One region of the Arthrobacter sp. 10T416 genome, then DNA from elsewhere that is predicted to be linked to it. Evidence: riboswitches for the same ligand, from Rfam matches in the RefSeq annotation. Region 1 holds a riboswitch; each other region holds the start of a gene.

Region 1 (10,302 bases):
CCGGAACCTGACCAACCTGATCCTGCGGTTCATCGTCTTCGGCATGGTGTTCCTGGTGGGGCTGAGGCTCGCCAAGGGACTGGGCGCCGCCCGTGCGCGGCGGCTTATTACCGGGCCTGTGGGCCGCTGGACGCTGGCGGTGGCCTGCCTGGCGGTGGCGGTGACGTTCCTGCTGATGGACACGCGCGGCTCCTCGGTGGGACTGCAGAACCTGACGGACAACGGCCGGAACGCCGTCCTGGCCCCGATCTATGCCGCAGCCGGCCGCAGCTACCCGGCGCTCGTTTCCCTGGTCCTCCTGCCCCCGCTGCTCGCAACCGTGAGGTCGGCCCTGCCCCGGCTGGTGCGGGCAGGGGCTGCCCTCACCTTCGTTGGAGCCGCCGCCGCCATTGCCAGCATCCCGGCGTCCTTTGCCCCGGGCTCCTGGGATGCGGTCCGGCTCACGGTCAACTATGCGGCAGTGTTGGGGTACGTTTTGGGCCTGCTGGTCTTCTGGTTTTCCGGGCAAGTGTCGCGTCCGCCACATAACGCTCCCGCAACGTTCCGTAAAAAGTAGCCCGAGGCGTTCACAAAATCATTAGAGCGTGAGAGAATCATAAATGTGTGAAAGCGCCAGCCGGCTCCGTGAATGGGGATTCAGTCTTACTGAGCCTGGCAAAACGTCCAAGCGCCATTGGGGGGATGAGTGGTAGCGGTCCGGAAGGACCGCTCCCACTCAGCCTGGTTAACGGGCCTTTCGTCCCCTTTTTAGTCCGGCCGCGGCAGCCTCAGCCCGCCGTCCCTAGCGCCGGAACCTCAAGGTCACCAGCTGGAAGGGCCGCAGCACCAGCTCCGCGGCGCCGTCCCGGACGGTCACTCCCGGCGCGTTGTCCGGCCGTTCCAGCAGATCCACCGCGTGCACCCCCAGAGCCTCGAAGTTGGCTCTCACCGTACCGGCGGACCGTTCCCCGAGCGACTCGTAGAGCCGGACCACCACGTCACCGGAGGCGTCCTCTGCCAGCTTGACCGCCTCGATTACCAGAGCCGGGTTGGACACACTGACCAGCGGTTCCACGGCCCGGGCTCCCCTGACCACGCGCGGGGCCAGGTTGGTGCGGTATCCCTCCTCGACGGCGTCGGCAATTCCGGCGCCGGGACGAACGGTAACGGTCAGTTCGTGCGGTCCGCGGTCGGCATTAGGATCCGGGAACTTCGGCGCCCGCAGCAGGGAGACCCGCACCGTGGTGGTGGTGCCGCCGTCGTCCGGCCGGACGGCACGGGTGACGTCGTGCCCGTAGCTGGCCGCGTTGGAAACTGCCACCCCGTAGCCGGGTTCGCCCACATGGATCCACCGGTGGGCGCAGATTTCGAACTTGGCCGCTTCCCACGACGTATTGACGTGGGTGGGCCGGTAGACATGGCCGAACTGTGTTTCCGACGCCGAACGGTCGGCCCGGACGTCGAACCCAAAGCCGAGTTTGAGCAGCTTCTCCCGCTCCTGCCAGTCCACGGCAGTGGAGATCTCGAGCGAGGCCGCGCCGGGCGCCAGCCGCAGCCGCTGGGTTATCGGCGACGTGCCGGCCAGCCGCTCCACAACGACGACGGCGGCCCCGCCGTCGTGCTCGCACCGCACGGCGAGCGCCGCGGTCAGGGGCGTGACGTTGCGCCGGTAGAACGCATCAATGTCCCATGCGTCCCATTCGTTGGGGGTGTCCCGGTGCAGTTCGAGGAGATTGCCGAACTGGCCGGGGGCGATCGCTTCCCGCCCGCTGGCGTGGTCCCGGAGTGAGACCAGGAGGCCGTCGGCAGTCACCTCGGCGCGGATGATCCCGTTGTCCAGCACGTGGCCGCCACCGGCAGCGGGCGTCGACTGCACGGCGGCCTCCGTGAGGACGGGTGCTGCGGCGGCGAGCGCCGGCACCCCGTCGCGGGCGTGCGGGGCGGCGTTCAGCAGGAACTCCTGCTCGCCCTCCCCCACCAGCGCACCGGCGGCGTCGGCGATGATCTCCTCCAGCTGGCGGGCGACGGCTGCGTAGTTCCGCTCGGCGTCCTGGTGCACCCAGGCAATCGAACTGCCCGGCAGGATGTCGTGGAACTGCTGCAGCAGCACCAGCCGCCAGAGCCGCTTGAGTTCGGCCGCCGGATACGGTGCGCCGCACCTGACCGCGGCGGTGGCGCTCCACAGTTCGGCCTCGCGGAGCAGATGCTCACTGCGCCGGTTCCCGCGCTTGGTGTTCGCCTGGCTGGTGTACGTGCCGCGGTGCAGTTCGAGGTACATCTCGCCCACCCAGACGGGCAGCGCCTCGTATTCCGCCTCGGCGCCGGCGAAGAACTCCGCGGCCGAGCCGAGCCGGACCCGGGGGGAGCCCTCCAGGTCCGAGGCACGCCGGGCCGCGGCCAGCATCTCCCGTGTGGGGCCGCCACCGCCGTCGCCGTAGCCGAACGGAAGCAGGGACATGGTGCCGCGGCCGTGGTCCCGGAAGTTCCGTTCGGCGTGGGCGAGGTCGCGGGCGCTGACGTCGGAGTTGTAGGAGTCCACCGGCGGGAAGTGGGTGAAGAGCCTGGTGCCGTCGATGCCCTCCCAGTGGAACGTGTGGTGCGGCATGCGGTTGACCTGGTTCCAGGAGATCTTCTGGGTCAGGAACCAGCGGCTGCCGGCGGCCTTGACGATTTGCGGCAGTGCGCCGGAGTAGCCAAAGCTGTCCGGGAGCCACGCCTCCTGGCAGTCGACCCCGAACTCCGCCTGGAAGAAGCTCTTGCCTTCCAGGAACTGCCGCGCCATGGCTTCACCGCCGGGCATGTTCGTGTCCGATTCGACCCACATACCGCCGACGGGCACGAACTGCCCCGCTTTCACCTTCTCCCGGATCCGCCCGAAGAGCTCGGGGTAGTACTCCTTGATCCAGGACAGCTGCTGGGCCGAGGAGCAGGAGAACACGAAGGACGGATCCTCATCCATCAGCGCCACAACGTTGGAGAACGTGCGGGCGCATTTCCGGATGGTTTCCCGGACCGGCCAGAGCCAGGCCGAGTCGATGTGGGCGTGCCCGGTGGCGACCAGCTGGTGCGACGAGGCGTAGGCCGGCCGGTCCAGGACCTCCGCCAGCGCGGCCCGGCCGGCGGCGGCCGTGCCCGGCACGTCGTCGGGGTCCATGATGTCCAGCATCCGCTCGAACGCCCGCAGGATCTCGGGCCGGCGCGGCAGGTCCATCGGCAGTTCGTGCATCAGCCCGCTGAGCGCAACGATTTCCTGCTGCAGGTCCCAGACAGTCTGGTTGATTTCGGCGATCACGATCGGGCCGAGCCGGTAGTGGGGTTCGGAGCCGGCGGTCGCTTTGTCCCCGTAGGGGGTGGCGGCGAACGTCCAGCCCTGTGAGAGGTCCGGGTTGGCTGCCGCCTCGACATAGAAATCCACCGCCAGGCCGGTGCCGAGGAGCTTCAGGGGAATGTACTGGTTGCGCGGCGAGACGGCCTTGATCACTGTTCCGTCCGGCCGCCAGGCGGTGCCTTCGCACTGGAATCCGGGCGCGTCGGTGCTGAAGCCGAGGTTCACCAGGATTTCCACGGCCGTGTCCGCGCCGCCGCCCCAGCCCTCGGGTACCTCACCCTGGAGGCGCAGCCATTTGGTACTCCAGGGACGCCCCCACGGCGCCCCCTGCGGCTGCGGCACGAAGTCCTGCTGCAGCGCCTCCTGAACCGGGACCGGTTCGTCGGGCACGTCCCAACTGCTCAGGGTGAGCGGGAGGCTGCGCGGATAAACCGCGGGGATGATGCGTTCGCGCAGAAAGCGGTCCAGCCGGACTTCCGTGAGACGGCGGTCGTCGTGCAATGTGATCCTCTTAGCGCTGGTGCGGGCAGTTCGACGTCGTGCTCGACCTTGCGTCCAGTCGATGGATAAAATCTACGGCGCCGGGCGCGGTTAAGCCAACGACGCCCGGGTGCCACCGGTTCGCCGACGGGGTTCTGCGGCGGGCGCTGCGGCGGGCCAGGTGGTGGCTCAGGCGATGGCAGCCGGGACGCCCACGCGCTCGTGCCCCGCGTAGACATTGAGGGTGGTGCCCCGGCTGAACCCGGCCAGTGTCATCCCGCCCGCCTCGGCGAGTTCCACGGCCAGGCTCGAGGGCGCACTGACGGCGGCGAGGATCGGGATCCCGGCCAGCGATGCTTTCTGGACCAGCTCAAACGACGCCCGGCCGGACACCTGGAGGACAGTCCCGCGGAGCGGCAGCAGCCCCTCGCGCAGCGCCCAGCCCACCACCTTGTCCACGGCATTGTGCCGCCCCACGTCCTCGCGCAGGCACAGCAGCTCGGCGGACCCGTCGTCGGAGATCCGGAACAGTCCGGCGGCGTGGACTCCGCCCGTAACGTCGAAAACGGCCTGGGCTTCGCGGAGCCGGTCCGGCAGCGACGCGAGGGTCTCCACGGGAATGGTCAGCGGATCCCCGGCCGGGCTGAAGTGGGATGACTTGCGGACGGCGTCGATCGAGTCGGTGCCGCAGATCCCGCAGGAGCTGGAGGTGAAGAAATTCCGGCCCGTGTCCGGCCGGACGACGTCGGCGCGCAGCTGGGCTTCGACGACGTTGAAGGTCTGGACGCCGTCCTCGTCCTCGCCGGCGCAGAAGCGCAGCGAGACGAGTTGCTCCGGTTCCCAAATGACACCCTCGGAGACCAGGAAGCCGGCCACCAGGTCGAAGTCACTGCCGGGGGTCCGCATGGTCACGGAGTAGGACAGGTGGCCCAGCCGGATCTCCAGTGGTTCTTCGACCGCCAGCACGTCCTCGCGGTGCCGGACCGGGAATTCCAGGGCCTGCGGGGAGCCGTCCAGCACGAATTTGTGCACCTTGCGGCGTTGTGTCAGGCGGCCCATTGGATACTCCTCATCAGCAGTGCGTGCGGTACCGTCCGCCCGCGGAGGCGGTCCGGTCCTACATCCATCATGAACGTGGTTGGCGCGTCAGCCAAGCAGGGCGCTCCAGTCCACCGGCCCCTCGGCGGCCTTGCGGGTGGTGCGTTTTGCGGCCGGTTTGGCGGGGGCTTTCGCGGCAGCGGGCGCGGGCAGGGGCGCACCCCAGGGCAGGGCAAACGCCGGCACCGTCTCGCCGAGCTGCACGCCGTGCGGCGGGACCACCAGGATGCCGTCGGCCGCGGCCAGCCCGCGCATCATGCCCGGCCCGGTGTGCTGGGCCGGGGAGGCCATGCCGTACAGCATCCGGAAGGGCATCAGCCGCGTCCGGCCGGGATCGGCGTCGATCATGGTGCCGCAGGGGACCTCGCTGACCGCGGGTGCCGGCCCGTGGCCCAGGGCCGCCAGCAGGGGCGCGCCGATGGTGGAGAGCGCCATCATGGCCGCGAGCGGATTGCCGGGCAACCCGATCACGAAGCGTCCGTCGGGCAGCTCGGCCAGGACGGCGGGGTGCCCCGGGCGCATCGCGATGCCATCGATCAGCAGCCGGCCGCCCAGTTCCGCGACGGTGCGCCGGAGGTGGTCGGTGCCGGACCGGCCGGTTCCCCCGGTGGTGATAACGACGTCGGCCGGTACCTGCTCCGCGTCGGGCTCTGCCGGGGCGGTGCCCTGGGCCGGCTGCACGGCACCCGGGGCGGCGTTACTTGCCGCGGGATCGTTGGTGTCCTCGAGGGCGGCGAGCCACTCCTCGTCGCGGTCCCCGATCTTGACTTCGCCCGCGCAGACACCGCCGAGCATTTCGACGACGGCGGCCAGCTGCGGGCCGAAGGTATCCCGGACTTCCCCGGCCGCCGGGACTCCCGTACTGACGACTTCGGCGCCCGTGAGCACCAGCCGGACCACGGGCTTGCCGAGCACCCGCAGCTCGTCCTGGCCGGCGAGTGCGGCCAGGGCCAGATGCGCCGGGTTGAGTACGGTGCCGGCCCTGATCAGCAGTTCCCCGGCCGCAGCCTCTTCGGCGGCCTTCCGGATATGTTCACCGTTGCGGGGTTCCCCGGGTTTGGCTCCCCCGCCCAGCTTCAGTTCCGGCAGCCCGTCCTCATCGGGGGCGATGACGCCGCTTTCGCTGCGGAGGACAGCTTTCGCCCCGGGCGGGATGAGCCCTCCGGTGACAATCGGACTCGCCTGGTGCGGGGCCAGCCGCTGTCCGGGGTCGGCCAGGATCCACGGCCCGCTGCCGTTGACCGCCCAGCCGTCCATCGCGGAGGACGGGTAGTGGGGCATGTCGTGCAGGGCAAGGACGTCCTCGGCAAGGGTCCGGCCCAGTGCACTCCGGAGCGGGACCGGTGCGGGCGGGATCGGAGTGGCGCAGTCGAACGCCAGCTGGCGGGCCTCCTGCCAGCTGTGGGCGATGTGCCGGTGCGGGGTCTCCGGTTCTTCCGGGCCGTCGGATCCGGGGGCGGATCCGGGGGTAGGGGCGACGGCGTCGGGCCGGGGCCGGTCCTCGTGGGAGCCGCCGCCGCGGGGAGGCTCCGCCGTCATGCCCCGGGAGCCTCGGCGGCCGCGTACTCCTTGGCGAGTTTGCGGGCGACGCCCATGGCGGCCTGCATGGACACGCTGTCCGGCGCCTGGCCGGATCCGGACGCCAGTCCGGCGGCAAAGCCTGCGATGAAGGTGGTCAGCGGCGCGGCGGGGCGCACCACCGAGTGGGCGGCGACGCCGGCCAGTCCCAGCACTTCGTTGATGTCAATGTCGACGTCTTCGAGCTCGAGGGCCTGCAGCAATGCACGGCACCAGTCTTCTAGCGTTTCATCCTGGCTCTTCACCGTTTGCCTCCAAGGTCGAGTTGGGCCGCCGCATTTCCGGGGGGCCGAGCTGGAGTCGGCCGCACCCAGAGCGGCGGCGTCCTCCCAGGTATCCACGTCGTCCGTGGAGCCCGGCGGGACCGGAACCTGCCGCAGCTCCAGACTAGCAAGGAGGGAGAAGACCGATCCGCCTGCCAGGGCGTTTCGCCTGGCGGCTTCAGCAATGGCCCGTTCTAGCGCGGCCGTGCCATAAAGCCCCACCAGGGGCTGCGTCCGCCCGTCCGGGGACACCGCGAGCACGCCGTCGCCGGCCGCTTCGTCGACGCCGGCTCCCGCTTCCAGGAGGGCGCGCACCGCCCCGGCGACGTGGGGCATATCGCAGGCGAGCACGAGGGTCAGCGGGGCGGCGCCGGGAGAGCCCGGCCCGCCGCCGGCCAGGCGCCGGAGTCCCGCGGCAATGGCCGCGGCCGGGCCGGAGAACGGCGGGTCTTCCCGGCAGTCGAGCACCCCGGGCGGGAGGCCGCCGGGGTCCGGGCCGACCACCACCGTACGGCGGGCGCCCCGGGCGGCACGCAGGGTCCGCTCCAGCAAGGTGGCGCCGTCCACCGTGAACCGGGCTTTAGGTGCGCCTCCGAGCCGGGAGGACCGTCCCCCGGCGAGAATTACGGCGTCGAATTCCACCCGCCCAGCCTAGCCGCCCGTGCGCCAGAGCGCTGCCGGGCGAGGGACTTAGTGCGCCTTTTCGGGGAGCAGGAACGGATCCCAGGCCGGGGCTGGCTTCTCCAGCTCTTTGATCTGCCAGATCGTGCCCCTGGGCGGACCCGGCACAAACCCGAGCTTCCAGCCCATTTCGGCGGGGGTGTGGTCGCCCTTGGCGTTGTTGCAGCGCAGGCACGCGGCCACAAGGTTCTCCCACGAGTCGGCCCCGCCGCGGGACTTGGGCTGCACGTGGTCAATGGTGTGAGCGGCCTTGGAGCAGTAGGCGCAGCGGTGGCCGTCACGCCGGAGGACGCCCCGCCGGCTGACGGCCGTGAGGGTGTTGTAGCGGGGGCGGATGTAGCGGTTGAGCAGGATGACCGACGGGCGCCCGAGGATCTCTTGCGGGCCCACTATGGGATCATCCCCCTCGGCCACCACACTGGCCTTCCCTGTCAGCACAAGGACCAGCGCCCGGCGGAAGGTGACTACCGTCAGCGGTTCATATCCAGCATTCAGAACGAGAGTGCGCATCCGCATACCTCTTCACGGCCGCACCCGCCAGGGGCACGAGGGCCGGCTGCCCTGTGCATGGTCGGGCTATGGATCGACACCACAAGAGTAAACACGGATCGCCCGGATCACCGAATTTATTCGTCGCGGATCTATCGCGCCGCGTCCGGAGCGGGTCTCTCCCGACGGCGGTGGGGCCGTCGCCGTACATGGCAAAGGACCCCTGCCGCCGGGCAGGGGTCCTTTGAAATGCTGTGGCCGTAGGCCGGGGTAAGTCCTAGCCGCCGACGCGGATGAAGACCGGGCCGGAGCCGACGTTGACGCTGTACAGCGCGGTGGTTCCGCCGTTCCAGCCGCCGTGAACGGCCATGCCGTTGCCGACGTAAACAGCGATGTGGGCCATGCCCATGCCGCCGTTCTGGTAGTAGGCGAGGTCGCCCGGCTGAGCCTCAGCGGCGCTCACGGTGCGGCCCAGGGAGAGGTAGCCAGCCGGCCAGCCGTGGTAGTGGACGCCCACTGCGGCCAGCGCGTTGGTCACCAGCATGGTGCAGTCCTGGGACACACCGATCTGTGCGTAGGCAGCGGCGGCGATCGAGGCGCCCATGCCGCTGACGGCGGCCGGTGCCTTCGCGTCCAGCGATGCGGTGACCGCGGTGCCAGTGCCGGTACCCGTGGTGGTTCCGGCTTCCTGCACGTTGACAACCGGCTTGGCTTCCTCAACAAAGGGGGCCGGTGCGGTGGTGACTGCCGGCTTCTCGTAGGAGATGGCGATGCTGGAGGCCGCAGAGATGGTGGCCGGTGCGTTGGACTGTACTTCCGTGGCGGAAGCGGAGGTCGATTCGCGCTGAACATTGGTCTCGGCAGCGTTGGCTGCGATACCGCTGGTCAGTACCAGGCCGGAGGCAGCAGCGATAACCGCGGCCTGGCGACCCATACCACCGGCGTTGTCGCCGACGGCCTTAGCAATGACAGCCAGCGAGTTGGTCTTGGTGACCTCCGCGCGGTGGCGTGCAATGTTTGCACGAGTAGTCATTTAGTTCTCTCTTTCGTGATCCTTGTGTCCGCGCGCTTGACAGGCGGGACTGAGGACGCTCCGGCATCTTGGGGGTACGCCGGATCGCCCCGAAACGGGTTTCTTAGCGAAGGGTGTACTGCGAAGACGCGCCAAAAGCGGGAACTGCGTTTACTGATCCAGTCCGGGCGCCGGCAAGGGCAGCACGGAGCATGGAGTTCAGCGGGCTCATCTGAGCCTCGCTGGCGCGAGAACGCGCAGCATTGTGGCGTGAAGACACGAAAGTAGCCTCTCCCAATGCCTACGAGGTGAGCTGTCGGATTCGGATGGGAGTCACCCGGCCGCGCTGCTTCCTGGGAAGCTTTGCGACTTAACCCCTAGGTCTTCTTGCGAAGACCAAAATTGGTTCCCCCGCCCCTGCCAGACGATGTGATGCGAACGGACCTTGAGCGGTGGCAGAGTTAGGCAATCCACTCAAGAGCGCCAACTTCGGAGAAGTTGGCGTGCTTCATACGGTACAGCAGTTGGGACTCAATGTCACATTCAGATCACGGCGTGTCACAGAAATGCGAGTGGTCCCTCGGGTTGGCTAAAGCCAGCCCAGCGGGTCAACGACTTCCCCATTAACCATCACCTCGAAGTGGAGGTGGCAGCCGGTCGAGGCGCCGGTGGTCCCGCTCATCGCCACGACATCTCCGCGTGAGACCTGCTGGCCTACGTGGACATTGGATGACGACAAGTGGTTGTACGTGGTCTCCAGGCCATTGCCATGGTCGATCACGATGCGGTTGCCGCCCCCGTAGGGGTGCCAACCGGAAAAGGTAACGGTGCCGCTCGCCGCGGCGTGCACGGCCGTGCCGCACTGGGCGACATAGTCCTGGCCGCGGTGGAACTCGCCGACGGCCCCGGTGATGGGGCTGATGCGGTAGCCGAAGGGTGAAGCGGTGACCATCACGTCCAGCGGCGCGCCCAGGCTGCCTGCCGACGCTGCCCGGGTGATGGAGCCGGCCGACTGGGCGCTGAGCAGCTGCTTGAGCTTGCTGTCCGGATCGCCCTTGGTGGTCACGGCGGTGCGGTTGAAGTTGATTGCGGCTGCTGCGGCCTTGACTTCCGGCTGTGCCGCGGCGGAAACGGAACCGGACCGGGCCGTGTCGGTGGCCATCGCGGGGCCGGTGGCCGGCACGGCAACGGTGAGGACCAGACCGGTGGCAGCCAGGGCAATGCCGGCTTTCTGCCCGACACCGCTGACGGCGGCAAAGTCGGTCACCTGCCGGAACGGGCTGCGTCTGCCGCGGCGTTCGTCGCGGCGCGCATCGCGCGGGCGCTCGTCGTGTACGACGGCGGCCGGGCGCGGCTCCGGAGCGGGACCGGTCGCACGACGGCGGCCCCTGACG
Region 2 (10,302 bases), on a different contig from region 1:
CCATTCGGCAACAGAAACCACGAGGTAATCCGTGTTCAGCCTGACCGTCCGCCGTAATTTCATGATCGCCCACAGCCTCCCTCGGCCTGCCTTCGGTCCCGCCCAGGGCCTGCACGGGGCCACATTCGTCACCGAGGTGACCTTCCGGCGTCGCGCCCTGAACGAGGACTCGATCGTCCTGGACATTGGCGAGGCCGGCGACGTGCTGGACGCCGTCCTGGCGGAACTGAACTACAAAAACCTCGACGAACACCCCGACTTCGCCGGCAAACTCAGCACCACTGAAGCCCTCGCCCAGTACATCGCCGACTCCGTAGCCGGGCGCATCCGGGACGGGCAGGACGGGAAAGCCCTCGCCGGCCTCGACGTCACGCTGCGCGAAACCCCTGACGCCTGGGCCAGCTACTCCCTCGAGTTCGACGCCGGCTAAACCCCGTGGGAGCGCCCGGCGTCCGCCTCATCCTGCCCGGCAACGTCCGCCACAACTCCGGCGGCAACGCCTACAACGCCGCGCTCCTTCGTGCCCTGCAAGACCTCGGGGTAACGGCGGAATCCTGCGGGGCCGACGGCGGCTGGCCCGTCGGCAGCGCGGCTGACCGGCAGCGCTTTAGCCAACTGCTCACCGGGTCCGACGGCGGCCAGGTCACCCTGGTGGATGGACTGGTGGCCCTCGGGGCGCCGGCTGAGCTGGAGGCCGCCGCCGCGGCCGGCACCCCGGCGTGGATCCTGCTGCATATGCCGCTGGAGGGGCACGCGGAGCTGGAACACCGCGCCCTGGACGCCGCCGCCGGAGTGATCTGCACCAGCAACTTCGCGGCGGCGGCGCTGCGTGACCGGCACGCGCTGGTCACCCCACACGAAGGAGCCGGCCGTGCCAGGGCCGCAAAAATCTGCGTCGCCCTGCCCGGCACCGAGCCTGCCCCAGCCGCCACCGGCTCCCACCCGCCGCACCTCCTCGCCGTGGCCGCCCTCCTGCCGAACAAGGACCAGTTGCTGCTGGTACGGGCCCTGGCCGGCCTCACGGACCTGCCGTGGACGGCCACACTCGCCGGATCCGATACCGCCGAACCCCGCTACTCGGCCCGCCTCCGGCAAGAAACGGAGCGCCTCGGACTCCACGGCCGCGTCAGCCTTCCGGGCGAGCTGCGCGGCCCCGCGCTGGAAACCGAATGGGCCGCCGCCGACCTGAGCCTGCTGATTTCACAGGCCGAAACTTACGGGCTGGTAGTGACCGAATCACTGGCCCACGGCATCCCGGTGGTAGTCCGGCAGGGGACCGGTGCCGTGGAGGCCCTCGCAGCCGGAACCCCCGCCGGGACGGCGCTCCCGGGCGCCGTCGTCGCCCTCTCCGATGACCCGGCGCCGCTGACAGCGCTGCTGCGCCGCTGGCTGACCGAACCGACGCTCCGAGAGCGTTGGCGGACGGCCGCCCTGACGGCACGGGACCACCTGCCCGGCTGGGACGCCACAGCGAGGGCAGTCCTGGCGGCCCTCGGCGACGCAGGCCCGGTGGACTAGCCCGCCGCAGTTACCCCCGGGCGACACCTGCCGGCAATTATTGCGAGCCAGCCGGCCGAAGCTGATGGAGAATGGCCCCATGACCACCGAGCCGATGACCGTGCAGTTGCCTCCCGCCAAGAGCCTCACCCCTGAACGGCTCCGTGCCTGGTCGTGGCACCGGCAGGGGCTCGACGGCTCGCTGGCCGGGTGCACCGCGGAGCAGGTGTTCGCCCGGGCCGGCTGGGCCCGCTCCGTAGGCGGCGCCAACCCCTACCTCACGCTCTTTGCCCGGGCCGGCCTGGGCCGGGAACAGGTGGACGGGGAGGTCCTGGCGCAACGGATCCTGGAGCTCCCGACGGCGCGCGGCTGCACCTATGTGCTGGGCAGTGACGACTTCGGCTGGGCGCTGCGGCTGGGGCGGGACGCGGCCGAGGCCGGTTTCAAGGTGCTGGGAAGGCTCGGCGTCGACCGCGGCGAAATCACCCTGCTGGAGGAGCAGGTGCTGCACGTCCTCGCGGAGGCCGGAGTCCCCATGGACCCGCGCCAGCTCAAGGAGGAACTTGGAGATACGGTCCGCAACCTCGGCGAGGAGGGCAAAAAGAAGGGCGCCGCCACCACGCTGCCCACCGCACTCGGGATCCTGCAGGCAGACGGGCGGATCCGCCGGGTCCCCGCCAACGGCCGGCTCGACCAGCAGCGCTACGCCTACGAACCCTGGGGACTGCAGCCGAGCACCCTGGGCGACGACGAGGTCCGCGCCCAGCTGATCCGGCGGTACCTCGGCTGGACCGGCGGGGCGAGCTTCAAACAGTCGCAGTGGTTCACCGGCTTCACCGTCGCGCAGAGCAAAACCGCGCTCGCCGCCGCCGGTGCCGTCGAGGTTCCCACCGCCGCCGGCGGGGACCCGCTCTGGATGCTGCCCGACGACGTCGAACTCCTGGCCGCGTTCGAGGAACCGGCCGAGGAGCAGATCCAGTTGCTCGCCGGGACCGATTCGCTGGTGCTGCTGCGCCGGAACGCGGCGGAACTGCTGGCCGGGGCGGATCACAGCAAAGCGGCCCTGGCCCCGTTGGCGCTGCAGGCCGACCTTCCGGACCACCCCATCGTCGACCGCGGCCGGATCATCGGGCTCTGGCAGTACGATCCGGGCCGGGAAGGGATCGCCGCCTGGGTGTTCGGCACAGCAACGCCGGCCGTGACCCGGCGGATCGCCGAGGTGGAGGACTGGATCAGGGAGGACCTGGGCGACTTCCGTGCCTTCAGCCTGGACTCGCCCGCGTCGCGGCAAATACGGATCGATGCGCTGCGCGCGTCCACCACGGCCACCGCTAGCCGGTAGCCCGGCGGCCTCGAGCGGGCAGCGCGGTAGCCCGGCGGCCTCGCGTGGGCTGACCGCTGGCCTTCCAGCCGGCCGCCGGCGCTCCTCAGGCGCCGCGGTGCCCGGCGAAGAACTCCCGCAGCAGTGCGCCGCACTCCTGCTCCCGGACCCCGGCGTAGACCTCCACCCAATGGTTCAGCCGGCGTTCGCGCAGGATGTCGAACACGGAACCCGCGGCCCCGGCCTTCTCATCCCAGGCGCCAAAGACCACCCGCGGGATCCGGGCCAGCACCACCGCCCCGGCGCACATCGCGCACGGCTCCAGCGTGACCACCAGGGTGCAGTCTTCCAGCCGCCAGCCGTCGTCGGCCGCCCCCTCCCGGGAACGCCTGACCCGCAGCCGGGCCGCCGCCTCCCGGATCGCGACCACCTCGGCGTGCGCCGTCGGGTCCCCGAGGGCTTCGCGCTCATTGCGCCCCGTGCCCAGCACCGAACCGTCCGGGCCGATGACGACGGCGCCGATCGGCACGTCCGCGGTGGCCAGCGCCCGGCGCGCTTCGGCAAGGGCCAGGCCCATCCATTCGGCATGGCGCGGCTCGGGGGTAGTCATGGCTCAATGGTAGTTTCGATCCTAAGCAGGCTGTGCACCCGGGCGGTGCACCGGAAAGTCGGGAGACGGCAGTGAGTACCAGGACCGAGAGCTGGCTGATGCGGCGCTGGGGTAAGTGGGTGGTGCCGTACGCCGCCCTGTGGATCACCATGCTGATCGGCGGCGTCGTGATCGTGATGCTCGCCCTCCTCAGCGCGGAGGTCTACGACAACGTGGTGGATGACGCCGGCCTGGCCAACCTGGACAAGCCCACCCTCTCCTTTATGGAGCACCTGCGCAGTCCCGGCCTGGACTCCTTCGTCACCGGGTTCACCAACATCGGCGGCGGCATCGGGATGCCCATCCTGGCCAGCATCCTGACGGCCTGGCTGACTTGGGTCTCGCGGACCTGGCGGCCCCTGATCCTGATCGGCGGCGCCGCAGCCGTGTCCATTACCGCCACGTCGCTGGGCAAAAAGCTGATCGGACGGGCCCGCCCGGACCACGCCGACGCCGTCCCCCCTTACGAGAACTCGCCGTCGTTCCCCAGCGGCCACACCCTGAACACCACGGTGGTGATCGGGCTGGTGGTCTACCTCGCCTGCCTCCAGGTGCACCGCACCATCGCACGGGTCGGCCTGATCGCCGCCGGGGTGCTTTTCATCTTCGCGATGGGTATGAGCCGGGTCTACCTGGGCCACCACTGGATGACCGACGTGATCATCGGCTGGGTGCTCGGATTCGGCTGGGTGGGGATCGTGATCCTGGCACACAGGCTCTTCCATGTGCTGCGGCACCGGGAGCACACCGGGCCCGCCCCGACGTTCGATAACGAGGCGCACCTGCGCGACCGTGCCCCCGGCGTCGACGGCGGCGCGGGGGCGCCCGGCGGTGATGCCGCCGACGCCGATTCGTCCGGCAGCGCGGGACGGTCCTCAGCGTCCGGGTGATAGTTTTGACCCATGCGCACTCTCGTTGTGGACCACCCGCTGGTCGCCCATAAGCTCACCGTTCTGCGGGACAAGAACACCCCGTCCCCGGTCTTCCGCCAGCTCACCGAGGAGCTCGTGACGCTCCTCGCCTACGAGGCAACCCGGGACGTCCGCACCGAACCGGTGACCATCGAGACGCCGGTCAGTACGACCATCGGAACGGCGTTCACCAAACCCACCCCGCTGGTGGTCCCGATCCTGCGCGCCGGACTCGGCATGCTCGAGGGCATGACCAAGCTGGTTCCCACCGCCGAGGTCGGCTTCCTGGGCATGGCCCGCGACGAAGAGACACTGGACATCATCACCTACGCCGAGCGTCTCCCCGAGGACCTGACGGATCGCCAGATCTTCGTCCTGGACCCGATGCTCGCAACCGGCGGCACCCTGCGCGAGGCCATCAAGTTCCTCTTCAAGCGCGGCGCCTCCGACGTCACCTGCATCTGCCTGCTGGCCGCCCCCGAGGGCCTCGCCAAGCTCGAAGAAGAGCTCTCGGAAGCCAATGTCACCATCGTGCTGGCCTCGATTGACGAGAAACTGAACGAAAAGTCCTACATTGTGCCCGGCCTGGGCGACGCCGGCGACCGCCTGTACGGGATCGCGGTCTAGGCTTCCGTCCGCCGGTATTCGTTCGCGGGTGCCGGCGTCGGGGGTTCCGGCGAAACGTGTCCCGGGCTAGCCTGTGCCCATGGACTGGAAACTTGAACTTGTTATGGTGCCGGTGTCCGACGTGGACCGGGCCAAGGATTTCTACGTCAACAAAGTGGGCTTCAACGCCGACTACGACGAACGCCCCTCGGAAGGCATCCGGTTTGTCCAGCTGACTCCGCCGGGCTCCGGGTGCTCGATTGCGATCGGCGAGGGCCTCATAGATGCCCCACCCGGCACTGCTCCCAGCCTCCAACTGGTGGTCAGCGACATCCAGGCCGCGCACCGGCAGCTGAAGGACAACGGTGTGGACGTCAGCGACGTCGACGTCCAGGACTGGGGGCACTTCCTGTACTTCGCCGACCCGGACGGCAACAAATGGGCCGTGCAGTACATCCCCGGCCGCACGAACGGCTAGTGGGGCTCGCACCCGGCCGCGGGGCTCGCGGGCCGCGGCCGGCTACAAATGACGGCAGACGAGGGCGAGGCCCAGGATCCAGTGGATCCGGGGCCTCGCCTGAGCTTTATGTGCGGCAGGGCCGCGGGGTGTTTCTTAGTACCAGTTGTTCGCGTAGTGGAAGTTCAGGGCACCGCACGGCGAACCGTAGCGTTCCTGGACGTACTGCAGGCCCCAGTTGATCTGGGTCTTGTAGTTGGTCAGGTAGTCGGCGCCGGCGCTGGCCATCTTCTCGGCCGGCAGCGACTGCACCACACCGTAGGCGCCGCTGCTGGCGTTGGTGGCGGTGGTCTTCCAGTCCGATTCCCGGGTCCAGAGCTTCATCAGGCACTGCATCTCGCTCGGCGCCCAGCCGTGGGCGGGCAGCTGGGACGCGGCGTAGGCCTGTGCGCCTGCGGGGTCGTCGACTGCCACCGGCTTAGTGGGAGCGGGCGCCGGGGCGGCAGCCGGTTTCGGAGCCGCTGCGGCGGGAGCCTTGGCGGGCTTGACCGTGGAGGCCTGGGCCTCGACACTCATGGCCGTGGGCGACGGTGTGCTGGTGCTTCCGACGCGTTCGAAGTCCAGGGTCTCCAGCGAAGCCTTCGAGTCCTTGGCCGCCTCAGTGGTGTGGGCGGACGTACCGGAAGCCTGCCCCGCGGCGCCGGCCCCCAGCAGGACGGCGAATGCGGTGGCAACGACGGCGGCACGCTTGCCGTTGGAGCGGGTGCCGACCCGCGACAGGGCCGACGAACGCTTGGACGGCTCGGCCCGGTGACGCGCGGTGTCGGCGTCGGATGTGCGTTTAGCGCCCTCGGGGCGCGTTTGTACCTTGAATTCAGTCATGTTCGCCTCTCAACGCCTACGGAGTTAGCTGTTGGGTTCGGATGCAAAATCCGGCCGCACGGAAAATCGACGTGCGGCTTAACCCCTTGGGTGCATGGATGCAGAATGCCCGGGAACACTGGGTCCCCCGCCTCTGCCTGGTCCATCGGAATCCGGGAAGCGGCAGAGCATGGCGTCAATCCGGATATGCGGCCAGATCGATTGCCGCACTCTAAAACGGTACCGGACTTTCATTCAGAAGTCACATTTTGGTAACGGAGATCACGAGCTGCAGCGTGGCGTCTTGCCGCAGACCCGGTCTGTGCTCAGGCCGTCTCCGTCGCCGCCATCGGCCCCGTTTCGACGGTTCCGCGCCCACTCGAGGCTTATGAACGTCGAGTCGGCAGGGAACCGTCGAAATGGCGGGGTGCTTCGGCGGCAGCTACCCCGCCAGCAGGTACACCTCGGTCCCGCCGACACTCGCGGCCGTGAAGTTGGCCGCGACCCACGAGGCGATCCGGGCGGCGTCGTCCGAGCCCGTTTCGCCCTGCATCATTGTCCCGGCGATGAAGTAGTGGATCTTCCCCGCGGCCACGTACTGCTGGAACTGTTCCAGCGTCGGGGCCGGGTCCGTCCCGTTGAATCCGCCCACGGCCATCACGGGCAGCTGCGTGGCCAGCTGGTAGCCGGCAGCGTTGTTGGAGCCGACGACGGCGGCCGCCCAGGTGAAGGTGCCGGCGTCGACCTTGAGCAGGGTGACGAGGGCGTCCGACGGCGTGCTGGCGCCGAGTAGACCTCCCATCCCGCCACCCCTGCCGCCGCCCGGACCGCCAATCCCGCCGGCTCCGCCCAACCCGCCGGCCCCGCCCAGCCCGCCGGCACCGACCACCGCCGGCGCCATTCCGGGTGCACCGCGGCCGGACACCGCGGGGCCGGCAGAGACGATCGCGCCGCTATGGGCTGTGGCCGCGGTGGATACCGAGTACGCCAGCGGACCGGAGAGGGCAACGGCAACTGCGAGGGATGCCGTCGTGCGCGTTAGGAGCGAAACCGAGCCGGGGCGAGAGCGCGTGCCGTCCGGCCCCGGCGCTTGCGCTCCACCGGACCCCAGCACGCCCCGTGCCCCGGCGAACAGCGCCAGGGCAGCGGCGGCCAGGGCGCCCAGCAGGACCACCCAGCGCAACCACGGCAGGAACGCGGGCGTGCGGCCGAGGAGGGCGGCGGCCATGAATCCGGCTGCGGCGAGGGCGCCGGCCAGCACAAAGGCGGCCACCGGCTGCTCCCGCCGCTGCCACAGGAGAACCCCGCCCAGCGCGGCCAGTCCGGCGATCCCCGGAGCCAGCGCCACCATGTAATACGGGTGGATAATGCCGGCCATCAGGCTGAAGGTCAGGCCGGTGACCAGGACCCACGAGCCCCAGATGATCACGGAGGCCCGGACGGCGTCGGTCCGCGGTGCCCGCCGCCCCAGCCAGAACAACCCGGCGCCGAGCAGCAGCACCGAGGGGATCAGCCACGCAATCTGGCCGCCGAACTCAGTGTTGAACAGCCGGAACACGCCCGGGGTGCCCCAGCCGTTGCCGCCGCCCACACTCCCGGTCTCGTCCCCGCTGAGCCTGCCCAGGCCGTTATAGCCAAGGGTGAGCTCCAGGATCGAATTGTTCTGTGACCCGCCGATGTACGGCCGGGCCGCCGCCGGGATGACCTCGACGGCGGCCAGCCACCACCCCGCCGCGGCGGCCATTGCACCGCCGGCGGCGAGGAGATGAAGGACGCGTCTGCCGATTCCGGCCGGTGCCGCGAGCAGGTACGCCAGGGCGAACCCGGGAACCACCAGGAGCACCTGAAGCTGCTTGGTCAGGAACCCGAAGCCCAGCAGCACCCCGGCGAACAGTAGCCACCGCAGACGCGCGTCCTGGATGGAGCGCAGCACGGCGTAGGCGGCCGCCGTCATGAGGAGCACCAGCAGGGCGTCGGGGTTGTTGAACCGGAACATCAGGACGGCAACCGGGGTCAGCGCCATCACCGCGCCGGCCAGCAGCCCGGCGCGGTGGGCCAGGACCCGGTCGGCCGCAGCGGGTACCGCCGCCCGGCGGACGGCCAGATAAACGAGCCAGACCGTGCCGACACCCATCAGCGCCTGCGGGACGAGGATGCTCCAGGAGTTGAGTCCGAACAACCGCACCGAGAGTCCCATCACCCACAACGACGCCGGCGGTTTGTCCACGGTGATGGCGTTGGCGGCGTCGGATGAGCCGAAGAACCAGGCCGTCCAGTCCTGCGAACCTGCCTGGGCCGCGGCCGAATAGAAGGCGTTGGCCCAGCCGGAGGCGCCGAGGTTCCACAGGTACAGCCCGGCCGTCGCCAGGAGCAGGACCGCCAGCTCCACCCGTGCCCGCATCGGGTGCATCCCGGCCCGGTGTGCACGGGCCGTTCCCGGCAGGCGACGTCCCTCCACCGCCCCTGCAGCCGCCCCGTCGGACATTCCGTCTGACACTCCGGTCCGCGTGCCCAGGATCCCAGCCATGGCGGCCTAGCCTGCCAGCTTGTACACGGTGGCGTTGCCCACGGTCTGGGCCTGGTAGTTGGCGGCCACCCAGGTGGCGACCTCGGAGTTGCCCCCGCGGCCCCCGCCCATGCCGCCGGAGATGAAGTAGCCGATCTCGCCGCGGTCCACCATGGCCTGGAACTGGGCGAGCGTCGGGTAGGGGTCGCCGCCGTTCCAGCCGCCCAGCGCAATGACGCTGGTGCCGGTAGCGAGTTCCAGGCTGGCTGCTTCGGTGGCGCCGGAGACAATCGCGGACCATTTGGTGCCGGAGGACTTCAGCAGGGTCGAGAGTTCGGACGACGATGTCGCGCCGCCCGGGCCCGCCGAGGGTCCGAATCCGCCGCCCATCGCGGACGCCGTCGGACCTGAGGTGGGGATCGAACCCGAGTGCGGCTGGGCCGCCGTCGCCAGCGTCCACGCGGCGGTTCCCAGCCCGCCGGCCAGGAGGGAGAGGACCACGACGGCGGCCGTGGCGGCTTTGCGGAGCCGCACCGGGAGCGCGGCCATGCTGTCGACCTGGAGCAGGAGGGCCGCGGCGGCCAGTACGCCCAGGGCCACCACGATCACACGGAGGCCGGGCAGCCAGGCCGGGTCGCGGCCCAGGAGGGCGGCCGACCATGCCGAGGTGGCGAGAACCGTGACGGCCAGGACGATCCGCGCCGGCCAGTGCATCCGGCCCCGCCACAGCTCCGCGGATCCGATGCCGACCAGGGCCGCAATTGCCGGGGCCAGTGCCACGGCGTAGTACGGATGGACGGTGCCGCTCATGAAGCTGAAGATGCCGGCCGTGACCACCAGCCATCCGCCCCACAGCACCAGCGCAGCGCGGGTGGATGACGTGCGGGGCTCACGCCGGGTGAACCACAGCCCGGCGGCCAGCAGGATCAAGGCCGCCGGCAGAAGCCATGACACCTCGCCGCCAAAACTGGTGCCAAACATCCGGGTGAGGCCGGCCGTGCCGCCGAAGCCTACGTTGCCGCTGCCGCCCGGCCCTCCGGCGTTGCCGCCAAAGCCGCCGCCGGGCATCCCGCCGCCGGTTCCCGTGATCCGGCCCAGGCCGTTGTAGCCGAACGTGAGTTCCAGGAAACTGTTGGTCTCCGACCCCGCCATGTAGGGCCGCGCCGAGGCCGGCGTGAGCTGGAACAGGGCCAGGTAGCTTCCGGCCACGACGGCAATGCCGCCGGCGGCCGCCAGCAGGTGCAGGAGCCTGCGGCCCAGCGTCGTCGGGGCGGCCCAGAGGTAGGCGAGCGCCAGTCCGGGCACAATCAGGAAGCCCTGCAGCATCTTGGTGAGGAACGCCAGCCCAACCACCGCGCCGGCGGCAGCAAGCCACTTCCAGCCGGCCTTTTCGATCGCGCGGGTGGTGAAGTACGCGGCCAGCACCAGGCAGAGGGTGAGCATGGCGTCGGGGTTGTTGAAGCGGAACATCAGGGCGGCCACGGGGGTCAGGGC
Region 3 (10,302 bases), on a different contig from region 1:
TGCCTGCCGGCTCAGCCCGATCGTCAGGGAGCCTTTGAAGACCTGCAGGGCAAGTGTGGCCGGCGGCGGGGGAGTTCCTGCAGCGGCCGCGGGAACGGTGGCGGTGGCGTAAGCCTTCTCGCCCACCGCTGCCAGGGGGAGCAGCCGGACCGTGGAGGCCGGTCCGCTGCCGGCGGTCCGCCGGAACCGGGCGCACCTGCGCGCCTGCTCATCCGTGTAGGAAAAATCAGCGGCCTGTACGTCACTGCGGGGAGCGCTGCGGACCAGGACAAAGGCGAGGGCCTCCCTGGACCATTCTCCGGTCAGCGTCAGCACTCCGGCCGCAAAATGCATCCCAAGGTCGGCGCTGCTGGTTGGGGCGCTGTGCGGCCGAAACACGCCGCACTCGGCGGGATCGACGGCGGGGCCGGGCCCGGGCTGCGGCTGATTCTGGAGCCGGGAGCGGAGATCGTTGCTGTCCGCGACCCGGGCAGTCCCGTTGTGCGCGGTGTTGATGGCCGCGTCCATCAGGGCCATCAGTTCCTGGTCGGAGAGTACCTTCTCTGGTGCGGAAGCTGGCGGCCCCGTGGTGGTAGCGGGTGTGGAAGGCGCGGCTGTGGCCGGGGTTGCAGTGTGGGGGGCCGCAGTCGCCGGTGGCGGCGCGGGCGGCGGGGAGGAAGTGCAGCCGGCGGGGGCGACGGCGGCGAGGGCGGCGGCAACAGCAAACCGGCAGGACGATAACCTGCCCCGCCGCAGCGGGACGCGGGTACTTCGCATGGGTGCAGCGCCTGGACACACGGCTGGGCTCCCTGCCGTCGGAGGTTGTGCTCCATCCATGCTGGGCCCCGGCTGCCGCCGGTGCCAGAGGATTTGGGCCCGTCCGAGACGGGGCTGTCGTCCTAGTAGCAGTCGCTCTCGTTGCGGTCGCCCTAGTTGTAGACGCGCACCCAGTCCACGTTCATCTGGGACGGGCCGCTGGTTCCGGCGTCGGGGAACCAGTCGAGCTGCATCATCTGGCGCATGTCCACCGCGGGCTGATGACCGGGGTCCGGATCGTTGAAAGTCCTGACGCCGTCGACGTAGCCCGTGATGCCGGAAGCGGTCCACTCCACGGCGTAGTTGTGCCACTGTGTTGTGTCGACGGGCGCCGCCGCCGCGGACGGTCCCGTGGCGCCGCCGCATGCGTAGTGCAGCAGGAAATCCACGCCGGTCCCTTTGGCAGTGCCCGTGGCGTAGTCCACCTCTGCGCAATTCGGTGAGGTGTTGTTGCTGGGCCAGAGCAGGACCAGGGGCCGGTAGTGGGCATCGCGGGTGGTGGTCTTCATCCGGGTTTCCCAGCGGCCGTACTTCTGCGCACCGAACCGCGCCGCCATGGCGCCGGTCGCTCCGGTGGCGTCGCCGCGGACGGTGGCGACCCCGTCAGCAACCGTCCAGGCTTCGGGCCGCCGGTTGCCCAGCCCGGCGTGGCCCGGGCCGGTGGCAACGTTCCACTTCGTGGCGTCAGGCGCTCCGGCATAGCCGAATTCGTCTCCGGCAATCACCGGCCCCCACCGGTGAGCAGTGGCCGCCTCCGCGCCCTCTCCGGCCGCCGGTGCTGCGGGAGCGGGTACCGCGGGAGGTGCTGTCCCCGCCGGCTCGGGGGTCACAGCCAAGGAGCCTGGGACGGACGGTGCGGCTGACGTGGTCGGTGCCGCGGCAACTGGCCCTTTGGTGGCTGTGCCCGGGGAAGTGCTGTCGGTGGCGGAAGCGGCGGGCGAGTGCCCCGGGCCGCGAGACGATGGCGTCGACGCGCCGGTATTGGCGGGGGAGGTCGACGCCGGCGTGCCCGATCCTGCAGGGGACGAGGGGGACGCCGCGCCGGTGCTGGGGGCAGCGCTGCATCCGGCCAGGGACAGGGCGCCGAGCGCAGCGGTAATGGCGATTTTCTTGAGCAAGCTACCCCTCCGGGCTGTTGACGTGGCAAACGCTTCTCCGCACGGACCCCGCGGACCAGCCGTCAACGTTACCTGATCGTGACCTGCGCCTGCAATGCCGCACGCCGCCCGCAAGCCGGAAAAGAGCGCGCGAAATGGGGGCTGCGGGTCGCCGTCCAAGTGGTCCCGCGGAGGGACCAAGTAGTGCGGCACGAAAAGCGCGAAATGCCCCGCAGAAGACGGGTGGAGCCCACTCGCGACCCCGTCTTTCCGCGCTTTTAGGCTCCTGAGTACTGGGTCATGAAAGTCAAATGCAGTGGTCAGAAATCGGGTCTCAACCATGCGTGCAGCAACAGAATCTGGGGTAACTGTCGATCAAATCCGCCGGCATGCCGGCCGGCGGCGCCGAGGCGCTAAACCGCGCTCGCAGGGCGCCTGGGCCGGGCTGTTGGCAGCCTCACTGACGCTCGCCGGGCTGAGCGTCGGTGCCGGTGCTGCCGCCGACGTCGGCACCATCGCCCACGACCTGCTGCGGACCGGGTGGGACAGCAACGAGACCATCCTGTCGCCGACGTCGGTCGCGTCCTCGAACTTCGGCAAACTGTTCTCCGCAACGGTGGACGGCCAGGTCTACGCCCAACCCCTGGTGGTGGGCGGCACCGTGATAGCCGCGACCGAGAACAACAACGCCTACGGCCTGGACAGCAGCACCGGAGCGCTGAGGTGGCAGCGGAACCTCGGGCCGGCGTGGCCGTCCGCAACCGTCAGCTGCGGCGACCTCGCCCCCAACGTAGGTGTCACCTCGACCCCTGTCTACGACGCCGCGACCAACAGTGTTTTTATGCTGGCCAAGACGAACGACGGCGCCACCCCGCAGCTCCCGCACTGGTACATGCACTCCCTGGACCGGACCACGGGTGCCGAACGGCCCGGATTCCCCGTCCTGATCGGGGGCGCCCCGACCAACGACCCGACCCGGCCGTTCAACGCCATGACCGCCATGCAGCGGCCCGGGTTGTTGCTGCTGGGCGGGGTTGTGTACGCCGGTTTCGCGAGCCACTGTGACTGGGCGCCATTCGTGGGCTACGTCGTCGGTGTTTCTACCGCCGGCCGCCAGACCACCATGTGGGCCACCGAATCGGGCAACAGCAGCGCGGAGGGCGGCATCTGGCAGTCCGGCGGGGGACTGGTCTCCGACGGCGCCGGCCAGATCCTCTTCTCCACCGGCAACGGCATCTCCCCGAAAGCCGGTCCCGGGAAGACCCCGCCCGCCACCCTGGCCGAGTCCGTCGTCCGGCTCACCGTCGGCGCCGACGGCAACCTCAAACCCACCGACTTCTTCAGCCCCGCCAACAACGCCAAGCTGGACCAGAACGACGCCGACCTCGGATCCGGTGCGCCCATCGCCATCCCGGCCGGCTATGGAACCGCAGCGCATCCCCGGCTGCTGGTGCAGGTCGGGAAGGACGGGCGCGTCTACCTGCTGGACCGGGACAACCTGGGCGGCATGGGGCAGGGGGCCGGCGGTACCGATGCGGTCGTCGACGAGGCCGGGCCGTACAGCGGAGTCTGGGGACGGCCGGCCTTCCTTGGGACCACCAGCGGCGGCTACGTCTACACCGTCGAGAACAAGGGGTACCTCCGGGCGCATAAGCTCCTGCCCAGCAGCACCGGCGGCATCCAGCTGGCCTCGGTCGGGACCTCCGTAGGCACGTTCGGCTATACCTCCGGGGCCCCGTCCGTAACCTCCAACGGCACCAACGCGTCCACCGCCCTGGTGTGGGCGGTCTACGTCACCGGCCCCACCGGTACCGGAGCTGAGCTTCGGGCTTACCGCGCCCTTCCGGACAGCGCCGGCAAACTCCAGCAGGTCTTCACTGCGCCGCTGGGCATTGCAGCCAAGTTCTCAACTGTGGCAACCGACAACGGCCGGGTCTACGTCGGGACGCGGGACGGCCACATCATCGGGTTCGGCGCGCCGACCACGTCCGCGATGGGCACCGCCAGCGGAGACCTCGGGACGGCTGAGGTCGGCACGGTGAAGACCGGCTCCGTGACCATCACCGCCACACGCGCCGTCACGGTTCAGACCGTCACGGCGGCCGCTCCGTTCGGGATTGGCACGCTGGCGCTGCCGCGCACGCTGGCGAACGGGGCGAGCTTGACGGTTCCGGTGACGTTCGCGCCGGCAGCCCCGGGACAGGCGGACGGGGCGCTGACTGTCACCATGGCCGACGGCGAGGTGGACCTTTTGGGGGTCCATGCCATAGGAACCAAGGAAGGCCTGGGCGCCACTCCGGCGACGCTCACCTACACCAGTGTCCCGACCCAAACCAGCAGCCGGCAGACGGTCAACGTCGTCAACACGGGCCTGAGCGTTGCAACCGTTACGGGTGTGACCCTGCCGGCCAATGCATCCCTGAGCGTCGACCCCGCCACGGTTCCGGCGGTGGGCCAGGTCATCCAGCCCCTCACCTCGGTCCCTGTCTCGGTGACGTTCAGCCCCACAACGGCGACCCCCGTCACTGACCAGCTGGTGGTCACCACCAACCGCGGCTCGCTGACCGTCCCCGTGAACGCCACCGCCGTCTCGGGAGCGGCCCACCTGCAGCTCCCGCCGTCCCTGGCGTTCGGCAATGTTCCGATCGGGACCTCGGCCACGTGGGACTTCACGATTGTGAACACCGGCAATATCCCAATGACCATCACCAAGGCGAAGGCGCCGCTCGGGGTCTTCTCCACCACCAATCCCATCGCCGAAGGCCTCGTGATCCCCGCGGGTGAATCCGCCTACCAGAGCGTCACGTTCAAGCCCACGGCGGTCGGCCAGGCCGGAACCGCGGACACCTACTACCTGATTACCGCCGACGACGGGCAGGGCGCGCAGAAGGTCATGCTCACCGGGGCCGGCGTCGATGACCCCATCGCCCTGAAGGCCTACCAGACCGGCGCCGGCGACCCGAGGTCGGTTTTGGGCAGGTCGCTGACCCTGGAGTACCCGGTCGGGGCAGGAAAGTGCCAGGACTACGTCAAGGGCGTCATCTGCTGGTCCCAGGCCACCGGGGCGCACTGGGTGGGCGGCGCCATCTACGCCCGCTACAAGGCCATGGGCGGGGCCGCCGGAATCCTCGGGTTCCCGACCACTGACCAGCTGACCACCCCGGACACGATCGGCCGGTACGGCCACTTCTCCGGCTCGGGCGGGGCCTCGATCTACTGGTCACCCGCCACCGGGGCGCACTACATTGTGGGGGTCATCCGGGCCAAGTGGACGGCGATGGGCCGGGAGCGCGGCCCGCTCGGTTATCCGACGCAGGACGAGACCCGCACCCCGGACGGGCTGGGACGCTACAACCACTTCGCCGGCTCGTCCGGATCGTCCATCTACTGGACCGCGAAGACAGGCGCCCACTTTGTCCTGGGCGCGATCCGCGGCCGCTGGACTGCCCTGGGCAGGGAAAGCGGACGGCTCGGGTACCCCACCACGGATGAGTACGCGGTCACCGTCGGCCGGGCCTCGGACTTCCAGCGGGGCCGGCTGACCTGGAACCGGACAACCAGGCTGGTCACCGGCTGAGACGGGCCACGGCCGCCGCGCGGCGCACCGCAGCGGCGGCACACCCCGGCGGCGGCACGACAGAATGGACCCATGAGCGAAGCCGGTGAATTCATTGACTCGGCCCTGCAGCGGGAGGGCTCGTGGCAGCGGGCGGAGGAGGCCCGGGCCCGTTTCGGGACCGGGCTGGCAAGCTACGGTTCATCCGTCGGGGCCATCCGGGGAACGGTCCGGGACGCACTGCGGCGGTACCGGAACCTAAGCCATGACGACATCACCGCCCTCTGCTCGGAACTGTGGGAGGCGCCCGTCTTCGAGCGCCGGTTCGCCGCCGTCGTCCTGCTCCAGTCCCGCCTTCCGGTGCTGGATAACTCGGACCTGACCCGGATCGAAGGTTTCCTGCGGACCGCGCGCCTGCGCGAGCTGGCCGATCCGCTGGCGACCGACGTCGTCGGGCCGCTCACCGCAGGCCTCGCCGGCCAGAACCGTTCCCGCGCGGAGGCCGTGCTGGGCCGCTGGCTGCAGGATCCGGACGATTGGCTGCGGCGGGCCGCCCTGCTGGCCCCGCTCCGCGGGCTCCGGGCCGGGGACGGCGACTGGGACCGCTGGCAGCGGCAGGCGGGGCTGGCCCGGACGGGGACCGCGGACGACGCCGGGCTGGTCCGGGAAGCAGTCGAAACGGGCGGTACGGAAAAGGCGAAGAGCGGTTACGTGCCGGGCCGGCGCTCCACCACGGCGTAGGCTTTCCCGTCCAGGAACTGCCAGTCCGTGACCACCATAAACCCCAGCGCGTCCACCCGGTCGTTCAGGACGTGCACATCGAAGCCCCCGTCACGCGGCTCGGCGTCCCAGGTGCCGACATGGATCTCGGTTCCTTCCAGGACCAGCAATTCGGTGTTGACATCAAAATCCTCCCGGGGCTGGTCGCTCAGCTGGCAGATTGCCACACAGGGACTGGTCATGTTCGGGCCTCCGCTCCGGGAACGCTGGATGCCTTCATCCTATGCGCGGCGGGGCACCCGGACGTAGGAAAATTTTGCCGCCACAACACGGTCCCGTTACCTGAATGTGACAATCCGGCGCGGAGTCGTTACCGTTGATGGGTGCCTGTTTGTATCCGATACGGGCGCTCCCGAGCCGATTGCCTAACTCTGCCGCGGCCCGGGATCCGAATGCAACCATCTGGCAGAGACGGGGAAACCACTTTCGACCTGCGCTCTTAGCGGGTCTTGGGGTGAAGCCGCACAGCGTCCGTTTCAGACGGGCCCGCGGCCGGGTGCCTCCCATCCGAATCCGACAGCTCACCTCGCAGGCATTGGGAGAGGCAACATTCATGTCTTCAAGCATTACTTCTGCGCGCCATCGCTCCGACGCAACCGCCGGGCGGGGTTCAGCATTCTCGGTCAAGTCCGGCACCATCGGCCGCCAGGCCGCGGTGATCTTCGCAGCCTCCGGCCTGGTCCTCACCAGCGGCATGGCCGCCAACGCCGCCACCGCACCGGCCGAGCGTGACGCCGCCCCGGCATCCTCCGTGGACGTCGGCAGCAAGGTTTCGGCGCCCGTCTCGGCGGACTCCGCCGTGCGCATCAGCTTCGACCGCCCGGCAGTCGCCACCACGCCGGCACCCGTCATCGAACAGCCGAAGCCCGTGGCTGCGGCACCGGCTCCCGCCGCCGTCCCCGCCCCTGTGGTTGCCCAGGCTCCGGCCGCACCCCAGATCACGGTCCAGGCAAAGGCTGCAGTCGCACCTGCCCCGGCAGCCGGCGGAGTCAACGCCGCGATGCTCTCGGCCGCCTACAGCCAGATCGGTATCACCCAGGACTGCACCGCCATGGTCGAAAAGGCCCTGGGCGCAGCCGGCATCCCGGTGGGCGACCTTGGTCCGCAGCAGTTCATGAACTACGGCAAGGTTGTCAGCACCCCGCAGCCTGGCGACATGATCGTCCAGTCCGGCCACGTGGCCATCTACGCCGGCGACGGCCAGGCCATCAGTGGTGGCATGAACGGCAGCAACCAGACCATCAAGCACCCCCTGTCGTGGCTCACCGCCACCGGCAGCGTGACGTTCGTCCGCGCCGGCGCCTAATTACCGCGCAAGGCCTCTTTCCAAGGCCGGCGGCCGGTTGCCCTCGGGCACCCGGCCGCCGGCCTTTTGGTGTTTTGAACGCCTAGCTGCCGTACCGCAGCAGGACCACGCCGTTGCCGAACCTGCGGGTTTCAGCGAGGGCCATTGCCGTCCTGCCCTCCGCAGGCTTGAACAACGGCTTACCCCGGCCCAGCAGGACGGGATGGACAAAGATCCAGTACTCGTCGATCAGTCCGTGCCGGCGGAAAGTGTCTGCAAGTTCCGCGCCGCCGAGCGCCAGGTCCCCGCCGGGCTCGGCCTTGAGCGCCAGCACCTCCTCCGCAACGACGTCGCGCACCACCGTGGTGTTCCAGCCGGCTTCCCGGAGGGTCCGGGAGTAGACGATTTTCGGCATGTCACGCCAGATCCGGGCAAACTCGACCTCCCGCGGTGAGCTGTCCGGGTCCTGGTCCGCCGTCGGCCAGTAGTCGGCCATCAGCTGGTAGGTGACCCGGCCATCCAGGAACGCCCCCATGGTGCTTAGCTGGTCGTTAAAGTAGCCGTGGAGTTCGTCATCGACCATGTGCCAGCCAATGTCGCCGTCCGGTCCCTCGAAGAAGCCGTCCAGGGAAACCTGCATCGCTACGATGATCTTCCGCATGGCCCGAGCGTACCCGTGGCCCCGCCGCCACGGGAAGGGCCGTGCGGGTGGTGCCTAGTCCGGTAATTTGGCGTAGGCGGCCGCACTCAGGAACTCAACCCCGACGAACGGATCGCCGCCTTCAACCCAGGCGTCGTGGCCCGGCGGAATGGTGTAGGAGTCGCCGGCGGCGATGTCGATCCGGCCGCCGTCGGTGGTCTCGACAGTCAGCTTGCCAGACACGCAGAAGCCAACGTGGCTGTTCTGGCAGGAATCAGTGTTCACCACGGGTTTGATGCATTCGGACCAGCGCCATCCCGGCTCGAAACTCAGCCGGCCGATGGTGTAGTCGCCGACCGACACGATGTCGATCTCGCTCTTGTCCGGCCGGCGCTTTTCATCAGGGGAATTGTGGGATTTTACTTGCAGCTGGGTGACAACGTTGGTGGACATTGCACTCCCTCTTTTCGCTCAGGGAATTTAACTGCTTACGGAGCCAAGAATCCTCGGTTGGCCGCCGGTTGTCGATACACCTTTCCTAGAAGCTGGAGGAGCTCCCGGAACCGGAAAAACTGCCGCCCGAGCCGCCGTATCCCGTGGTGCTTCCGCCCCGGGCTGAGCTGACGCTGGAAACCCCGGTGCTGAGCCCAGTATTAAAGGTGGGGACCGAGAAAAAGTAGTACGACGGATACACCGTGCCCAGGATGCTTGGCTCGTAACTGCGCCGTTGCTTCTTCCCCGTTCCTTCCTGCGCTTCCTCCATCTGCGTCCGCATGAGCTCGGCCTCCCGGTCATTGCGTGCATAGCCCGCGATTACCGTGTCGGCGTGGGCCTTGAGCAGCCCGGACAGTTCAGTCCTGGCGTCGCGCAAGCGGTCAAGCGCCGTCTCAGGGGTGATGGTGCCGTCCGCGAGGTCTGCGGTCCAGCGTTCCATGTCCCGCTGGCTGGCGTCGCGGAAGGACCGCAGGGAAGCGGCCGTCGCGGAATCGCCTTCACCGTGGCCCTTGGCGAGCATGCCCTCAATGCCGGCCAGGTCGCTGCGGAACGGTGCCAGTTGACGGTCCCACGCCGTCGCCCACGTGGACCCGCGGTTCAGCAGGGCGTTTGTGTCGGCGATGACGTCGTCCAGGGCATCGAGTTCCGCGGCCGCATCGGCGTACTCCCGGGCCAGCGCCAGGCCGGGCCTGCGTGAGAGTTCCCGGGACGTCAGCGCGTGTACCTGGTTGGAGAGGCCCGTGGCGGCTTTATAGCGGCTCAGGAAGGTGCGGTGTTTCTCCAGCACCGTGCTGCCGTAGCGCGAGGACGCCGGGATGGTGCCTGCGTTGAGTTCGGTCACCTGCAGGTCCATGCTGACGTTGGAGTAGTTTGCGTCACCGCGGGCAATTTCCCTGCGGCTTCCCACCCGGGTGCGCCACCGCACCAGCAACCAGGCGCCCGCACCGGCCACCACCGTTCCTGCGGCGCTCCAGGCGGTGACCAGGAAGGCGGTGGAGCGGTACCAGGGCTGGTTGATTAGTTCCGCGCCGCGGCGGATGCCGGCAATGGTCCCGTCCGTCCACTGGGCGTCGCGCAGCAGTTCCTTGGCTGCGTCCTGGATGTCGGTGCGCTGCTCCAGGGATACCTTCCGGTCTTCGCCCATGTAGGTCCCGACGTGCCGGCCCACCGGATCCAGCGCGAAGATGAACAGGCCGTCGGCCCATTTCTGGCCGTCCTTGCTGATCCAGTCCGGGTGCTCCGCCCGGGCGAAGCGCAGGACCTCTTCATTCAGATTGTCCGCCGCGCTGCCGTTGTACGTATATATGGCGACGGTGGTGGGCTGGTAGAACTCGATCTGCTGCACGGCCGGGAGCAGCGTATTGCGGTCCAGGACCCCGGCCTTGTCCTCCACGACGACGCCGACCGGCGCAACAGCGAACGCCGCCGCGGCGGGTCCCAGCAGGAGACCCGCCACGGCGGTGAACAGCATTAGTACAGCCGGCGGTTTGTGGCCAAAGACGTTCCGGATGATCCCCATGGTCAGAGACTAGTGTCTGCTGCCGGCGTCGTCGACGATCAGAAGCCCCCGGTTCCCGGTTAGACGCAGCTTGGCCGGTACGCAGGATCCGCCGGCTGCCCGGCGGGCCGGCCCAGCGCGTTGGAGACGAGGCGC

What was found. Region 1 has a riboswitch for cyclic di-AMP ahead of AC1DBE_RS06655 (NlpC/P60 family protein). Riboswitches for the same ligand answer to the same signal wherever they lie in the genome.
Region 2: linked by a shared signal. The riboswitch ahead of AC1DBE_RS11650 (aggregation-promoting factor C-terminal-like domain-containing protein) and the one ahead of AC1DBE_RS06655 (NlpC/P60 family protein) in region 1 are both predicted to bind cyclic di-AMP.
Region 3: linked by a shared signal. The riboswitch ahead of AC1DBE_RS02430 (NlpC/P60 family protein) and the one ahead of AC1DBE_RS06655 (NlpC/P60 family protein) in region 1 are both predicted to bind cyclic di-AMP.

What each region holds. Positions count from the first base shown of each region.
Region 1 covers NZ_JBFTHI010000004.1:48,920-59,221, reverse strand. The annotation lists gene AC1DBE_RS06685 (hypothetical protein) at 1-556, shown strand, start outside; gene AC1DBE_RS06680 (alpha-mannosidase) at 782-3,808, opposite strand; gene fdhD (formate dehydrogenase accessory sulfurtransferase FdhD) at 3,977-4,846, opposite strand; gene AC1DBE_RS06670 (molybdopterin molybdotransferase MoeA) at 4,934-6,424, opposite strand; gene AC1DBE_RS06665 (NTP transferase domain-containing protein) at 6,421-7,368, opposite strand; gene AC1DBE_RS06660 (HNH endonuclease) at 7,417-7,917, opposite strand; gene AC1DBE_RS06655 (NlpC/P60 family protein) at 8,174-8,929, opposite strand; cyclic di-AMP (ydaO/yuaA leader) riboswitch at 9,193-9,370, opposite strand; gene AC1DBE_RS06650 (M23 family metallopeptidase) at 9,498-10,302, opposite strand, start outside.
Region 2 covers NZ_JBFTHI010000010.1:65,362-75,663, reverse strand. The annotation lists gene AC1DBE_RS11690 (zinc-dependent alcohol dehydrogenase) at 1-28, shown strand, start outside; gene AC1DBE_RS11685 (6-pyruvoyl trahydropterin synthase family protein) at 32-430, shown strand; gene AC1DBE_RS11680 (glycosyltransferase family 4 protein) at 436-1,518, shown strand; gene AC1DBE_RS11675 (DNA glycosylase AlkZ-like family protein) at 1,598-2,839, shown strand; gene AC1DBE_RS11670 (nucleoside deaminase) at 2,925-3,428, opposite strand; gene AC1DBE_RS11665 (phosphatase PAP2 family protein) at 3,527-4,357, shown strand; gene upp (uracil phosphoribosyltransferase) at 4,370-5,005, shown strand; gene AC1DBE_RS11655 (VOC family protein) at 5,085-5,462, shown strand; gene AC1DBE_RS11650 (aggregation-promoting factor C-terminal-like domain-containing protein) at 5,598-6,323, opposite strand; cyclic di-AMP (ydaO/yuaA leader) riboswitch at 6,322-6,491, opposite strand; gene AC1DBE_RS11645 (ArnT family glycosyltransferase) at 6,745-8,829, opposite strand; gene AC1DBE_RS11640 (glycosyltransferase family 39 protein) at 8,836-10,302, opposite strand, start outside.
Region 3 covers NZ_JBFTHI010000001.1:530,028-540,329, reverse strand. The annotation lists gene AC1DBE_RS02455 (hypothetical protein) at 1-516, opposite strand, end outside; gene AC1DBE_RS02450 (family 16 glycosylhydrolase) at 909-1,625, opposite strand; gene AC1DBE_RS02445 (Ig-like domain-containing protein) at 2,341-5,469, shown strand; gene AC1DBE_RS02440 (DNA alkylation repair protein) at 5,542-6,189, shown strand; gene AC1DBE_RS02435 (hypothetical protein) at 6,156-6,410, opposite strand; cyclic di-AMP (ydaO/yuaA leader) riboswitch at 6,612-6,777, shown strand; gene AC1DBE_RS02430 (NlpC/P60 family protein) at 6,782-7,534, shown strand; gene AC1DBE_RS02425 (dihydrofolate reductase family protein) at 7,617-8,174, opposite strand; gene AC1DBE_RS02420 (cupin domain-containing protein) at 8,229-8,606, opposite strand; gene AC1DBE_RS02415 (DUF5129 domain-containing protein) at 8,692-10,119, opposite strand; gene AC1DBE_RS02410 (esterase/lipase family protein) at 10,227-10,302, opposite strand, start outside.